2 regions of the Vibrio sp. 378 genome follow, and region 1 is predicted to be linked to the other one. Evidence: riboswitches for the same ligand, from Rfam matches in the RefSeq annotation. Region 1 holds a riboswitch; the other holds the start of a gene.
The links. A riboswitch is a leader RNA that binds a small molecule or an ion and turns the genes downstream of it on or off. The one in region 1 is predicted to bind cyclic di-GMP.

Region 1 (7,907 bases):
CATGCACCCCCTATCAAAGACCGCCAGGCCCCGCCTACTCATAATATCCGTATAATTTGTCCGTATTTCCGACTAGTTTAGTCAGGTATACTTCTTGCCGCTAAAATTTTAAGGTCGTTGACCACCTGTATTTTTAAAGGAAACCTCATGAGTCAGTATGTAGTTTGTGCGCTGTACAAGTTTGTTGAGCTGAATAACTATCAAGAGCTACGCGAGCCATTACTTGCGTTGATGGAAAAACACCATATTCGCGGAACATTACTACTGGCAAGTGAAGGTATCAACGGTACTGTTGCATCTGATCGTGCAGGTATTGATACGCTACTGGAGTGGCTAAACAACGAACCTCGTTTGACTGGCACCGTATACAAAGAGTCGTATTCTGAGACCCAGCCATTCAATCGCACCAAAGTGAAATTGAAAAAAGAGATCGTAACATTAGGTGTTGAAGGTATAGACCCTCGCCACGTAGTGGGGACTTACGTGAAACCTCAAGAGTGGAACGATCTTATTGCTGATCCTGAAGTGTTTGTTGTCGATACACGTAATGATTACGAAATCGAGATCGGGACATTCAAAGGCGCTGTAAACCCAAATACTGAAACCTTTCGTGAATTCCCAGACTATGTAAAAGAAAACATGGACCCGGCAAAACACAAGAAAGTTGCGATGTTCTGTACCGGTGGTATCCGCTGCGAAAAATCAACGGCTTACATGAAAGAACAGGGCTTTGATGAGGTCTACCACCTAGAAGGCGGCATTCTTAAATATCTTGAAGAAGTTCCTCAAGAAGAGAGCATGTGGGAAGGCGATTGTTACGTATTTGACGGTCGTGTTGCCGTGAACCACCAGCTAGAAAAAGCAGATTACGATTTATGTAACGCTTGTCGTCTACCGATCACTGAAGAAGACAAACAGTCAGAATTGTTCGAGCAAGGCGTGAGCTGTCCAAAATGTCACGGCACACACTCAGAAGAACAAATTGCTCGATTCCGCGAGCGTGAAAAACAAATTGTTCTTGCAGAGCAGCGAGGCGAGCAGCATGTTGGTGGTGAAAGTGCCAAGCAAAGAGAAGCCCGACGTGCCGCTAAGTACGCGCAAAAAGAAGCGCAGCGTAAACAAGACTAAGCCCAACTCTCCTTATATTTAGCGAGCTGCCGTATGGTGGCTCGCTTTTACTACGCACCAATACTCTTTCAATACAATTTTGTATCCCTCACCAATACCTCTAGTTGATTGTCTCTTTTGCCTTCGGGTAGCCCCACCATTTCATCATAAGCACTTTGATGCACTAGAACCTGCTTATTTGCTTTGATATTCCTGCACTTCTTTTGCATCTCGATCAGGGAATGAGCCCTCAAAAAGATACCGTTGTCATCAGTGATAAATTGCGCTTCTCCATCAATCACGACAGATGCCTGGTACAATGCGAGATCAAGCGAATGAATGACCAATTTGTCTACATAGAAGTATTTTTGTAACTTACTCAATGGTATTGCCATGTGTCACCTCCCTGAAAGTTACCTCTACGTTTTGTAGAATAAAACCGATCATTGGATGAGATTTCTTCGGTTTACTTGCGTACAACATCGGAAACAAAGAGGATTCCGATGCAAACAATCAATGTCGTGTGGTTAAAGCGAGATTTGAGGCTGACTGACCATCAACCACTAACTCAAGCATTATCAACAAAGCACCCACTGTGCTTTTGTATATTGTTGAACCATTGCTATTGAACAACCCACACTATTCTGAGCGCCACTGGCGATTTGTTTGGCAATCACTGCAAGACATGGATGAAACGCTCAAAGCGTATGGGCATCGAATCACGGTGCTGTTTGACGATGCCTTAGCATGTTTCCAATCAATTCAAGCGCAATATCAAATCAACGCTGTTTTTTCTCACCAAGAAATAGGACTCAACTGCACCTTTGAACGAGACCGACAAGTTGCCGCTTGGCTGTATGAGCAGAACATCGACTGGTTTGAGTTCGAACACGGTGCTGTTATCAGAGGTGCAAAAAACCGGCAAGGTTGGGACAAACATTGGGACTCTGTCATGAGAGCCTCAATAAGCCCTATTGAGATCCAAACCGACTTATTGCATTCATTGGATGCAGAAGCTCTCGGCTGTTCGTTTTCGCCACCATCATCCTGGCTATCAAAATGCAAAGGAATGCAAACGGGAGGAAGCCGGCTCGCTTGGAAAACACTAGAGGACTTTTTTCATCGTCGAGGTCGTGATTACTATCGAAGCATTTCTAGTCCCACAGCCTCACGCACAGCCTGTACTCGACTTTCTCCATACCTCGCTTGGGGTAACATATCCTTGCGTGAAGTTTATCAATACCTTTTGAAACACTGGCAAGTCGCTGGATTTCGTCGCAGCTTAATTGCATTGTCTTCACGGCTTCATTGGCACTGTCACTTCATCCAAAAATTCGAATCGGAATACGACATGGAGTTTTACTGCGTTAATCGGGCTTACGAACCATTGATTAGACAAAGTAGTACTTTCGATGAAGAAAAGTTAGCAGCATGGAAATCCGGGCATACTGGCGTACCTTTGATTGATGCCTGCATGCGCTGTTTGCACCACACTGGTTACATTAACTTTCGCATGCGTGCCATGCTGGTTAGCTTTCTTACTCACCACATGAACATGGATTGGCGAGTAGGTGTAACGCATTTAGCGCAACTATTTCTCGACTTTGAGCCTGGAATTCATTACCCACAATTCCAAATGCAAGCAGGAGTAACCGGGACTAACACAATCCGTATTTATAATCCGATCAAGCAAGCCCAAGAACATGATCCTAACGGTACGTTCATCTACAAGTGGGTGCCTGAGTTACAAATGGTTCCTCCCCCTCTTTTATTCGAGCCCTGGACAATGACCCAGATGGAAGCTGTCATGTATCAATTGCAGCCAGATAGCCGTTACCTTGCACCTATTATCGCACCAGACAACGCAGCTAAGGCAGCAAGAGAGCGCTTATGGACGTGGCGGAAACGAGCTGATGTGAAACAAGAAGGCAGACGAATTCTTGCGCGACATGTTAGACCCTCAAAAGAAAGTAGGACGCGATGATCATCTTTCAATCACGATGCGTACAAATGCAAACACACTCCAGGGAATCCGTTGTACCCTCAACTAGTAAGGAACACATTATGTTCAAACGTATCTTAGTTATCGCGGCGACACTGATGGCGACATTATCTTTTATGCTTCCCGTCAAGGCTCATGAGCATGGCATGATGAAAGCCGATATTGTCGACGTTGCCGCTGAAAATGGCTCTTTCAATACGCTTGTTGCTGCGGTGAAAGCAGCGGGCCTGGTTGACAATCTCAAAGGGGAAGGCCCATTTACTGTTTTTGCACCAACGGATGACGCTTTTGCAAAACTGCCAGACGGCACAGTCGACATGCTCTTAATGCCGGAAAACAAAGACAAGTTAGTATCTGTTTTGACTTATCACGTCGTCCCAGGGAAAGTGATGGCTGCCGATGTTGTTAAGCTAGACAAAGCGACTACGGTTCAGGGGCAAGATGTGATGATTAAAACCATGGGCGATAAAGTCATGGTTAACGATGCAAATGTCATTGCAACCGATGTGAAAGCTAAAAACGGTGTCATTCACGTGATTGATACTGTCATCATGCCGAAATAACACCATTCAAAGGGCGGTACACTCCGCCCTTTAGACAGAACTTTTTCCACCCTTAGCACGATTCCTCTCCACTTATCCCCAACAAACCTCCACCCATTCACCATGACTATAAAAAAGATAAAAACAAAATTAAAATCAATACCTTGCAAGACGACACTGCACAATATTGACGAGGTTAAGATATCGTTATCTTTCAATTTGAGAACAGGATTCCATGTCAGTGACGTTTACTTTTCCACATGTAAATTCTTAAGCTAAATTTTGGCTGCTCAATCACATTTCGGCAAACCATTCGAAAGGGTGGGACGCAAAGCTTCCGGTCTGTCTGCATTTAAAAATCTAAAAGAATGCTCATGATAGCGGGGTTACCATGACGCAGTGTTACAGAAGTCCAATTTCTGTAGCGTTGCTTTATGCTCAGCATGCGCCGGGGTGTGACACTAGTTTGTCAGCCATAACAGAGGACATGTGATGAAATCATTTCCAACCAAATCCGTACTCGCGTTAGCACTTGCAAGCATTAGCTCAGGTGCTGCGGCTCACGGTTATGTATCAGAAACCAATGGTGGTGTCGCTGCAAGTCGCTCGGCACTATGTAAGTATCCAACGCCAGATACTAACGAAAAAAATAATAACTGCGGTGCGATTCAATATGAACCGCAAAGCGTTGAAGGCCCTGATGGCTTTCCCGAAACAGGGCCTCGCGATGGTAAAATAGCGAGTGCCGAAACCGCTTTAGCAGCTGCCCTTGATGAGCAAACTGCCGACCGTTGGGTAAAACGCACTATTCAAGCAGGTACACAAACTTTTGAATGGACATTTACCGCTAACCACGTGACGCGCGACTGGAAATATTACATCACCAAGCCTGATTGGAACCCAAACGCTTCACTATCACGAGACTCTTTTGATCTAACTCCTTTCTGTGTCGTCAACGGCAATATGGTTCAACCCCCGAAACAGGTAAGCCATCAATGTAATGTGCCTACTCGCGAGGGATACCATGTCATCCTGGCAGTATGGGATGTTGGCGACACTGCAGCCTCATTTTATAACGTGATCGATGTGAAATTTGATGGTGACAGTCCCGTTATTCCAGATTGGAAGCAAGGCGGTCAAATTATTCCTACAATGGATTTAAATATTGGGGATTCGGTTTATACGCGCGTATTTGATCAAGCAGGTGAAAACATAGCGTATAGAACTGAACTAGAAATTACCGATGCAGCAATGGGCCAAGCGAAAAACTGGTCTTACGCACTCGCGACTAAGCTAAACCAAGAACAAGCAAAACTGCAAGCCGGGCAGTATGCAGAGGATAAATTCACTCCTGTTTATGGTACTAATCCGGTGTATCTGCAAGCAAATAGCGGCCTTGAGCGAGTAGAGATCGGCTATAACATTGAAACTCCTGTTCCAGAATACTCACTCACAGTAGATGGCTTAGCAGACGAATATATCATTGAGTCAACACCGACAACGTTGGATCTGACACTAACTGCTGAAGGCGATTTAAATGCAGAACTCACCGTTTACAATCACCATCGCGAACCACTTGCAAGTTGGGCAAACGAAATGAAAGACGGCTCGGTAGAAGCGATATCGCTCGCTTTAAGTAAATCGGAGCCGGGTCACCATATGCTCGTAACACGTATTAAGGATAAAGATGGCAACTTGGTGGATCAGCAAACGCTCGACTTTCACTTAAAAGAAGATCCAGTAACGCCACCACCATCTGGTGAGTACGATTTTGTCTTCCCTGAAGGACTATCTAGCTACATGGCGGGCACAAAAGTGCTTGCCAGCGACGGGGGCATTTATCAATGTAAACCTTTCCCATACTCTGGTTACTGTATGCAGTGGAAAGAAAGCGCAAACCATTACGAGCCTGGAATAGGTTCACACTGGGAGATGGCTTGGGATAAAGTCAACTAAATCACCCTTTGAACGTTACGCAAAAGAGCCTCACTATGAGGCTCTTTTATAATCAAACGCAAAAATGACAATTTTCCCGGTCTAAACCATGAACACCAGATAAACTAGTGAGATGCGCTCGCCCCTCAATCAGCCCCATTTCATACCCTTCTAGTAAAACGGATTGTCGCATTGATAAGCGCTGAACATGAAAATTATCTGGTGGGGCAATTACCCTAACATGTGTTCCTGGTGGAGGGTTACGAATAAACTCTAATGATTGATTATAGTTATCTGCACGTCTTAACATCGCATCCGCCATTTTGGGGTGCTCCGCAAACAGTTTCTTCATCAGCCATGTGGTCTTAACTGGCTTTTTGGCATAATTCAGCGGGTGAGAGAGTACTACGGTTATGTCGCGAGCCCCTCGACGATAAGCCTCACGCACTGGTATAGAGTCAGCGACCCCACCATCGGTATAACAACCGCCAGAAAAACAAGGGGTATGCTTGTAGGCAATCGGCAATGCTGTTGTCGCTTCAATCGCATGGTGAAAATTATCACGTGTCACGCGATAGTAATCTGCTTGCCCTGTATCTACATTTGTTGTCGCTGCGAGAAAAGGAACGCCATTAAACAGTTTATTTTCATCGACGGGATACAAGCGATTAGATTCTTCAAACAGCCACTTCACATCAATGAGGTCCCCACCTTTAACGAAGCGAGTTGGGTCAAAAAAGCGTTTGCTTGTGGCCAGCTTAGTAATGACGTTAATACTGCGATGCGGGTAGTCGGTCAAATACCCAATCAAATTTGATGCACCAGCAGATACACCGATTGCAAAATCAAACGGTTTATAACTCTGCTCTAAAAACGCATCTAACACTCCGCTTGCGAAGACGCCTCGCATCGCGCCGCCTTCTACTACAATTGCTTTTGTTGCCATATTTCCCCCATTCTCCTTGCCAAAAGAGTAATGAAATTCGTGCAATCACAACAATTGAATATTCTTATTATTGAAATAGGTGAAGTCTATTTATTTCTCTCTTAGAAAATGAAAACTAAAGTTCAAAAAATCCGTACCCGTTAGAAATGTAATTGCGGGCTTAACCAAGGTGGCAAGGTCTAAGAGAAATCTAGGAGAAAACCGTTTTATAGGCTTCGCCCGCGCCATCAATGAACATTTGAGTACCAATAACCGCTAGAATTAAGCCCATCATTTTAGTCACAACATTTAGAGCACTTGGTCCAACCGCTTTGACCAATTTGTCTCCAAATAAAAACAGTACATAGGTGATCACACAGAGGACAGCGAAAGAAACGATAGTAATAATGGTTTGATCGAAACCACCCGCTGTCGCAAAGTTCATCGCGGTAGCAATCGTTCCAGGCCCAGCTAATATTGGCATCGCCAGTGGAGACACTGCAATACTCAATGCCGCCCGTTGCTGAGCTGGTGAATACGCCTTCTCTTTGGTTTTCTGATGCGTCGAATCACCTTGAAGCATGTTAAAACCTATCAAAAACACCAAAATGCCGCCTGTTATTCGCAATGCATAAAGCGTGATACCAAACAAATCAAAAATTAACTTACCGGCAATAGAAAATATCGCGATGATAATAAATGCAATAAAAACCGAGCGGAGCGCAATGGAACGGATGGTTTCTTTATCTTCATCAGCAGTTAAACTCAAAAAGATGGGAATATTGGCGATAGGGTTCATGATGGCAAAGAAGCCCATAAACACCGTAACTGTATGAACAATGAGTTCTTTCATATTTTCCACTGCATTTAAATTATTGATTCTAAAAACAGTATATACGCTCTCAAACAGAACGAGTGGTGTATTCTCGATTCGTCTTCACACTTATGCACCAAGCATTGTTTTTCTTTTGAGATAGTTTACCGACTCATCAAATGTCGCTAAGGTGAGTCTTCAGCCTTTACACGTAACAGGGGATGTTAAGTCACCATGAACAGCACGATTCAAACAATTCTCAATCACCGCTCAATTCGAAAATTCACCTCACAACCGATTGAGAGCGAACAATTAGATGCCATTCTTCAAGCCGGCCTTGCGGCGTCCTCATCAAGCATGTTGCAAGTCGTTTCAATTATCCGCGTGACCGACAAAGAAAAACGTACACTATTAGCTCAATATGCCGGAAATCAAGGGTACGTTGAAAGCGCGGCTGAGTTTTTGGTGTTTTGCATTGATTACCAACGCCACGCCAGTATCAACCCAGATGTTCAAGCTGACTTTACCGAGTTAACTCTAATAGGCGCTGTAGACTCGGGCATCATGGCACAAAATTGCTTG
Region 2 (7,907 bases), on a different contig from region 1:
GTGGAACATAACCAGATCGACCTGTACATCCATATGTTCACCGATGGATTGGACAGGCGAATGAATCAGGCGATACTGCTCAAGCAAACCGTTTTTTTCAATATCCTGCTTAGCCAACTGCAGCATTTCCGAAGATAGATCACATAAAGCGATTCGATGTCCGAGCTTAGCAAGCTTTTGCGACATTTGTGCCAAACCACCACCAGCGTCTAACACTTCTAGGGGTTGCTGGTCAGCATCTAATTCACTTAGAATCTGTAGAAAATCTTCCCACACAATGATTTGGCGGATCTCCCCTTTATCGGAGCCGTAAATATTTTTTGCAAATTTGTGGGCGATATCGTCGAAATTGCGGTCTTCTGTCACTTCTGCTGAGTTATCATAACGGATTGTGCCGCTATTCTGGCACAAGGAAAGCAGGAATAAAGAGGGATACCCTCATTTTTATTATCAATTGATGTTTTTTCGGACTATTTATGTATGTTTGAGCTGAAAAAAGTAGTGTCAGCCATGCTTATGCCCCTTCCGGCATTGCTGCTGATAGGCTTGTTGGGTCTTGCTCTCATTAGTTTTACTACAAAACGTAAAACTGGCTGCTTCGTTGTTCTATTCTCTTTTGTTGGCATTTTTCTTGTTGCCTTCCAACCTGTTTCAACCAAGCTTCTTATGCCGTTAGAGCGAGAGCATAAAGCCTTTTTGCCAGTTTCTGGCACCATCGACTACGTGATGGTTTTAGGGAATGGTCATGTTATCGATGACGAAATTCCACCCACCTCGCAGTTAAGCCGTGCAGCATTAATGCGCTTAACTGAGGGCATTCGTATTTTAAGAATGTATCCAGGCGCGAAATTAATCTTATCCGGCTATGCTGGCGGTTCTGAAATTAGCCACGCGCGAATGATGGCGAACGTTGCCCTTGCGTTGGGAGTCGCGAAATCCGATATCATTTTATTAGAAGATGCGAAAGATACGTGGGAAGAGGCGCGTCAAGCGGCTGCATTCGTTCAACAAAAGGAGATTGTGTTAGTCACTTCTGCGAGTCACATGAGCCGTGCATTGTATGAGTTCAACGCAGCAGGCATTAAACCAATCCCAGCCCCGACCAACTTCTTAGCTATTAGCGAGATAAGTCAACCTTGGGATAAATACTCACCTAAAGCGCGTTACTTAGAACAAACAGAGCTTTATTGGCATGAGTACTTGGGCAGTATTTGGCAAAGGTTGCGTGATACTGTCGGCCAAACACCAATGGTTGAAGCAAACTAGTATTATCTTGAAGCCACAAAAAAGGAGAGCCGAAGCTCTCCTTTTCTTTTTACGATTGAGTTATGTTCAAACTAGTCACCAGCAAACATATAGCCTTCGCCGTGCACCGTTACAAAAATCTGTGGGTTCTTAGGATCGAACTCCATTTTTGCGCGCATACGTCGAATAAGAACATCAATGGTGCGGTCATTCGGCGCATCCACTCGATGGCTGATCATGTTCAAAATACGCTCACGACTTAACACCTGGTTAGGGTAAGACGATAATGCCACCAAAAGTTCATACTCTGCTTTAGTTAGTTTTACTGGCTCACCGTTGCGGCTAAGTGCGCGACGTTGAATGTCGAATGTCCACTCCCCAAAGCGCACAATGTGCTCTTCACTGGTTTCATTCGCTTTCGAGCTGCCACTGCGCGCTGCTGAAATACGCCACAGCAAGTTTTTAACGCGAACTAACAGCTCTCTCAGTTCAAAAGGTTTTGTCACATAATCGTCAGCACCCATTTCTAGGCCTACGATTTTATCAATGCTATCCGTGCGTCCTGTTACTAATATGATACCAATATCCGATTGGCTACGTAACTCACGAGTAAGCATCAGGCCGTCTTCACCAGGCAGGTTAATATCCAGCATGATCAGGTCTACATCGCCCGCTTGCAAAACTTCACGCATTTCTGCGCCACTCTCTGCTTCGCTGACTTGGTAGCCCTCATTTTGGAAATATCCCGCAAGCTTACTACGAGTTACAACATCATCTTCTACGACTAATACGTGATAGCTCATTTACACCACTTTTCTGTCTTCTTATTATCCAAGACGTATTCTATTCATAACTAGTAACATTTCTAGTCATAGATACATTAAAACGCAAGATTTAGCGTTTTTATTGATTCAAAACAAGCTTGCCCATTGCTATTAATAAGCGGTCATTTTTGACCATAAAACATAACAATTATAGTTACTGCTATTCATTTTAATTGATTACACTTAGGGGATATCCCTAATTGACTTTGTGATGCATGACTTGAAGCATCATTCAGGAGCCCAAAATGCAAGAAGTGAAAGCTTTTAATGAAAAACGCGCTGAAATTTACTGGTGGTTTTCGAGCTTGTTCGCAAAAGAACTAACAGAGAAAGAATTGGAAGCCTATCACAGTGTTGAAATTCGCAGTTTTCTCGCAGGTTTAGGTGAAAATGAGTCGCTAAAACCAGCCGTTGATAGCCTAGTTGATGCATTGAATCGGTTACAAGATCGTGAAGATGCACAACTAGAGCTTGCAGCTGACTTTTGTGAACTGTTTTTGAAGACAGAAAAATACGGCGCTCTTCCTTACGCATCCATGTACATTGGTGAATCAGGTTTACTGAATGACAAGCCAGCTGAGGAAATGGAAAAGTTGATGGCTGAATTTGGCGTTCAAGTAGACGAAAACCTAAAGGAACCTGCGGATCACTTAGCCGTTGAGCTCGACTTTCTCGGGAACATGATTATCCGCTCAAACGAGCTTGAACAAGAAAAACACATGGAAGAAGCCTTCGTTAAACAAAACGACTTTATCCAGCAACAATTGATGTCTTGGTTACCTCAGTTTTCAGACAAATGTAAAAAATTCGATGAATTTGGATTTTACTCAAGTGTCGCGAAACTATTAGTTGCATTTTGTAAACTAGACAGCGCCTACCTTCTTGGTGAATAATTGCCGCCTATTTTTAGGGAGCCTGCCTATCGGGCTTCCTGTGTGCCTGAAAGTGACCGATTGTAAGTAACTTGGGTATAATATTCGTTTGCCTTAACTTAGCGCAAAGACGCTTGGTTATTTAGCAGTCAAAATGTGACTTCAAATACACAAATCTCTTGCTGAAAACATTGCTAGTCAGTCCACATAGGGCTAAAATGTGAGCGCAAACGATTAAATATGATTTATATGTAAACCGCTGAAATATAGCGGTTTTTGTGTTTTCTTAACAGGTTGATGGCAATTTCTCATCAGATAGAAAAAGATAAAATTCATCGACCGATGCTGCTACGCACCCTTTTGTCGCACTTGGATCAACCGCTGCCGAGACACTTAGCGCCAATTTTAGATTGCTAGGTGTGAAACCATTAGAGCATCAGGTACATCCAATACGACATATTTCAGTAGCTCGATACAGGACACCATTTATGGCCACGATAAAAGACGTTGCTCGCTTAGCCGGCGTTTCCACTACGACAGTTTCGCACGTTATCAATAAAACGCGTTTCGTTGCAGAAGCAACGCAAGAAAAAGTAATGAAAGCCGTTGACGAGCTGAATTACGCGCCAAGTGCCGTTGCACGCAGCCTAAAATGCAACTCAACTCGTACGATTGGCATGTTAGTAACTCAATCAACTAACCTATTTTTCTCAGAAGTGATTGATGGCGTTGAGAGCTACTGTTACCGCCAAGGCTATACTCTGATTTTATGTAACACAGGCGGGATTTACGAAAAACAACGCGATTACATTCGTATGCTGGCTGAAAAGCGCGTTGATGGCATCCTAGTGATGTGTTCTGACTTAACCGAAGAACTAAAAGAGATGCTTGACCGTCATGCGGACATTCCTAAAGTGGTCATGGATTGGGGCCCAGAGAGCTCACAAGCAGACAAGATCATGGATAACTCAGAAGAAGGTGGCTACATTGCAACCAAACATCTGATTGACAATGGTCATACGGATATCGCTTGTCTAAGCGGTCATTTTGAAAAGCTTGCTTGCCAAGAGCGCATTGCAGGTTTCCGTCGCGCAATGAGCGAAGCGAACCTAGCTGTAAATGAAGACTGGATCCTTGAAGGTAACTTTGAATGTGATACGGCCGTATTAGTTGCAGATAAAATTACCGCAATGGACAAGCGCCCGACGGCGGTATTCTGTTTTAACGACACAATGGCTCTAGGCCTAATGAGCCGCTTGCAACAAAACGGGATCAAAATTCCTGAAGATATTTCAGTGATCGGCTACGACAACATCGAGCTTGCGGAATACTTCTCTCCACCGCTAACGACTATCCACCAACCTAAACGTCGTGTTGGTAAAAATGCATTCGAAATTCTACTTGAGCGTATCAAAGATAAAGAACACGAAAAACGAATTTTCGAAATGCAACCTGAGCTTGTAATTCGAAATACTGTGAAAAAAATGAACTAAATTTCACTGTATTTAACCGTGTTAAATAAGCGCTCTACAGGGGCGCTTATTTTTTTGGAAAAATTAAGCATTCTCTAATACTTCACACCACTCTAATAACAATTGACTAACGTTAACTCCCTGTTTTATATAAATGTAATATATATTAAGAACTCCTTTTCAAAGGCCAATTTGCACCTTTCCATATGCAAAATAGAGCATTCAATCTATCATTTTTATTGAACCGAAATCACACTTTTAACGCTAAACCGTGATGTTAATTCAATATAAGAAGTATGCTCATTGTGTCACGCACAGGGCAAACCATTCGAAAGAGTGGGACGCAAAGCCTCCGGCCTGAACCATATTACGATATGGAAGGTAGCGGGGTTACCGATGGCAAGTGTGTAAGCAATGACTTTACTCTGTAATGACATTGTTTTTACGCATGTTTGCTACTCTCTCGGACCTGACTTTTGGTGGCGTAATATTAATTACACCGAGATAACAAAACATGGATAAACCGATACTCAAAGACTCTATGAAGCTATTTGAGGCACTTGGTAATATCAAGTCGCGCTCAATGTTTGGTGGCTTCGGACTATTCGCTGATGAAACAATGTTTGCACTAGTGGTAAACAATCAGCTTCATATCAGAGCAGACCAAAAAACTTCATCTGACTTCGAGAAACAAGGGCTAAAGCCTTACGTTTATAAAAAACGTGGCTTCCCAGTCGTTACAAAGTACTACGCTATTTCCAGCGATTTATGGGAATCAAGCGAACGCTTAATCGAAGTAGCGAATCAATCATTGAAAAAGGCAAAGCTTGAGAAAGAACAGCAAGCAAGTACAAAGCCTAACCGTTTGAAAGATTTGCCTAACTTACGACTGGCTACCGAGCGCATGCTAAAAAAAGCCGGCATCGAATCCGTAGAGAAGCTTGAAGAGGAAGGTGCGCTTAACGCCTATAAAGCGATAAGAGATACGCACTCTGCAACCGTCAACATTGAGTTGCTATGGGCACTAGAAGGTGCTATCAACGGCACTCATTGGAGTGTGGTACCTCAAGCTCGCCGAGATGAGTTGATGAACGGCCTCCAATAAAAGTCGACCTAAAAACTATCTTGTAAAACCGCAGTCTAATCTGCGGTTTTTTTGTGAAATTTTTTCGGTTTTCCTACTGTCTTATTACATATATCCCAAATTGGAATCAAAATTATGAATAAGAAACTGATATTAGGTCTCATCCTACTAGCGGCTATCGTCTTTTTAGGTATTAACTTTGGCCAGTATTTAACCTTAGAGAATGCAAAAGCCCAACAAGAAGCACTAACTACATACCTCGATCAGAATTTTGTATTCTCGGCTGCGATTTACTTTTTTACCTACATTGCAATTACCGCTTTTTCTATCCCAGGAGCGGCAGTAGTCACCTTACTTGGTGCAGCCTTATTTGGTTTTTGGACAAGCTTGCTACTGGTTTCTTTCGCTAGCACTATGGGGGCAACACTGGCCTTCTTGAGCAGCCGATACTTATTGCGTGACTGGGTACAAAACAAATTCGGAAATAAACTCAACGCAATTAATCAAGGTGTCGAAAAAGACGGAGCTTTTTATCTATTTTCCTTGCGCCTAATCCCTGTATTCCCTTTCTTTCTAATCAACTTACTGATGGGCTTAACACCGATGTCTGTAGGTCGATTTTATCTCACTAGCCAAATAGGTATGCTGCCAGGCACAGCCGTATATCTGAATGCAGGTACTCAATTAGCAACAATTGAAAGCCTATCGGGCATTGTTTCACCCGCAGTATTAGCGTCTTTTGCGCTATTGGGACTATTTCCAATCATCACTAAATGGGTTATGAATAAAGTAAGGCCGACACCAAGTCAGCAAAACTCGTAATTGGTGAAGTGGGTATTTTGATGAAAATATTTATCGCTAAAAACCCAGCAGAAGCACACATTGTATGTGAGCTGCTTAAAGTGGAACAAATTTACTGTGAAGTTCGTGGAGAAGGTATTTTCGGCTTAAAAGGAGAACTGCCGTTTGGTGATGATACCGATCCTTATGTGTGGCTTTTTGACACTGCACAAAAGATGAAAGCTGAAGAAATAGTAAAAGCATATCGAAAACAATCCGATAGGCATGAGTATCAAGATTGGCAATGCCCAAAATGTCATGAAATAAACGAAGGGCAATTTGGTGCATGTTGGCAATGTGGATATCAACTAGGAGAGCTATAGCGGCTCTCCTATTCAGTGGATGCACTCAGTTTTAAGCACATACAGCTTGCTGTTTAATAAACTCGATGGAGTGTTGATTGAAGTCTTCTGGACGCTCTACATTGCATACATGACCACAATTCGGGATTTCTCGTAGAATGCTGAGCTTATGTGCTGCAACCATTTCTTTGACAGGTTTAATAAACATGTAATCCCTGTCGCCCATTAAGTAAAGAGTCGGAATGGGTAACTCTCGATCTTTAAAATATTTCATTAACGGATTTACATCAGCGGCAAGAATAAACCAACGTTTAAATTCTTTTTGGCAAAGCTTCTTGGCTTCGCGAATAAAAAGGTGGCGAGATTCTCGTTGGCTTCTTTGAGGCATAACAATATAAGCGAACAGTTTGTAGAGCCACATGTACGGTAGGATATGCTTACAAAAATTACCTAATTTCACCAATATCTGAGAACGAGTGTTAAGCCTTGTGACAGCACCGCCGAGCACCATCGAACGTACGCGCTCTGATGACAATTCAGCAAGGTTTCGAACAATAATAGTACCAAGCGACATACCGACAAAGTGAGCGGATTGGATCTTTAAATGGTCCAATACTTTCAAAATATCTTGGGTAACTTCCGTAAAGGTATAACGGCTAGCAATGAGCTCTTTAAGTAACTGATTTGACTTTCCATGACCTCTTAAATCGATCAGCAATAAGTTAAAGTGTTGCTTGTAAGCTTTAATTTGCTTGAACCAGATAGAAGAGCTACCACCAGCACCGTGCACAAATACAACCCACTCATTACTAGTAGGGTGCAAATAGGTTTTATGAAAAAGTAGCGGCTGGGTCATATTGAGTATCAAAAAGATCGTGCTATTGAGTAAAAAGCCATCCTACCACACTCCCCTTACTCAAGATAATAAAGGCACCTCATTCGGTGCCTTTCGTTACAATTTTAAGTCAAACTAACGCTGAGTGGTAAAGCTGCAAATAAGATTCTGCGGCCTTTTGCCAACAAAAGTCTTGTTGCATCGCGTGCAACTGTACTTTATTCACTTCAGGCTCGTTTTGAGCGTAGAGCAACAGTGCCCTTAGCATCGTTAACAACAATGCCTGCGGTGTCGGTTCGAAAAAAACAAACCCCGTTGCTTCAGATGGGTTTACATCATAATCGCTAACGCTGTCCTTTAAGCCACCAACACCGCGTACTATCGGTAATGTCCCATAAGCCATACTATAGATTTGGTTTAAGCCACATGGTTC

Region 2: another riboswitch for cyclic di-GMP. It lies ahead of R7Q48_RS09210 (TfoX/Sxy family DNA transformation protein); the one in region 1 lies ahead of gbpA (N-acetylglucosamine-binding protein GbpA).

The regions. Positions count from the first base shown of each region.
Region 1 is NZ_JAWOUO010000002.1:384,158-392,064, forward strand. It holds gene R7Q48_RS05160 (rhodanese-related sulfurtransferase) at 148-1,128, shown strand; gene R7Q48_RS05165 (DUF6482 family protein) at 1,197-1,502, opposite strand; partial or broken gene R7Q48_RS05170 (deoxyribodipyrimidine photo-lyase/cryptochrome family protein) at 1,611-3,091, shown strand; gene R7Q48_RS05175 (fasciclin domain-containing protein) at 3,172-3,672, shown strand; cyclic di-GMP riboswitch class I at 3,945-4,045, shown strand; gene gbpA (N-acetylglucosamine-binding protein GbpA) at 4,144-5,607, shown strand; gene R7Q48_RS05185 (patatin family protein) at 5,660-6,532, opposite strand; gene R7Q48_RS05190 (MarC family protein) at 6,723-7,364, opposite strand; gene nfsA (oxygen-insensitive NADPH nitroreductase) at 7,560-7,907, shown strand, end outside.
Region 2 is NZ_JAWOUO010000004.1:93,063-100,969, reverse strand. It holds gene cmoM (tRNA uridine 5-oxyacetic acid(34) methyltransferase CmoM) at 1-366, opposite strand, end outside; gene elyC (envelope biogenesis factor ElyC) at 481-1,266, shown strand; gene torR (two-component system response regulator TorR) at 1,338-2,048, opposite strand; gene torD (molecular chaperone TorD) at 2,315-2,962, shown strand; gene purR (HTH-type transcriptional repressor PurR) at 3,430-4,434, shown strand; cyclic di-GMP riboswitch class I at 4,722-4,811, shown strand; gene R7Q48_RS09210 (TfoX/Sxy family DNA transformation protein) at 4,928-5,518, shown strand; gene R7Q48_RS09205 (TVP38/TMEM64 family protein) at 5,633-6,319, shown strand; gene R7Q48_RS09200 (DUF2007 domain-containing protein) at 6,340-6,660, shown strand; gene R7Q48_RS09195 (alpha/beta fold hydrolase) at 6,692-7,495, opposite strand; gene glgA (glycogen synthase GlgA) at 7,605-7,907, opposite strand, start outside.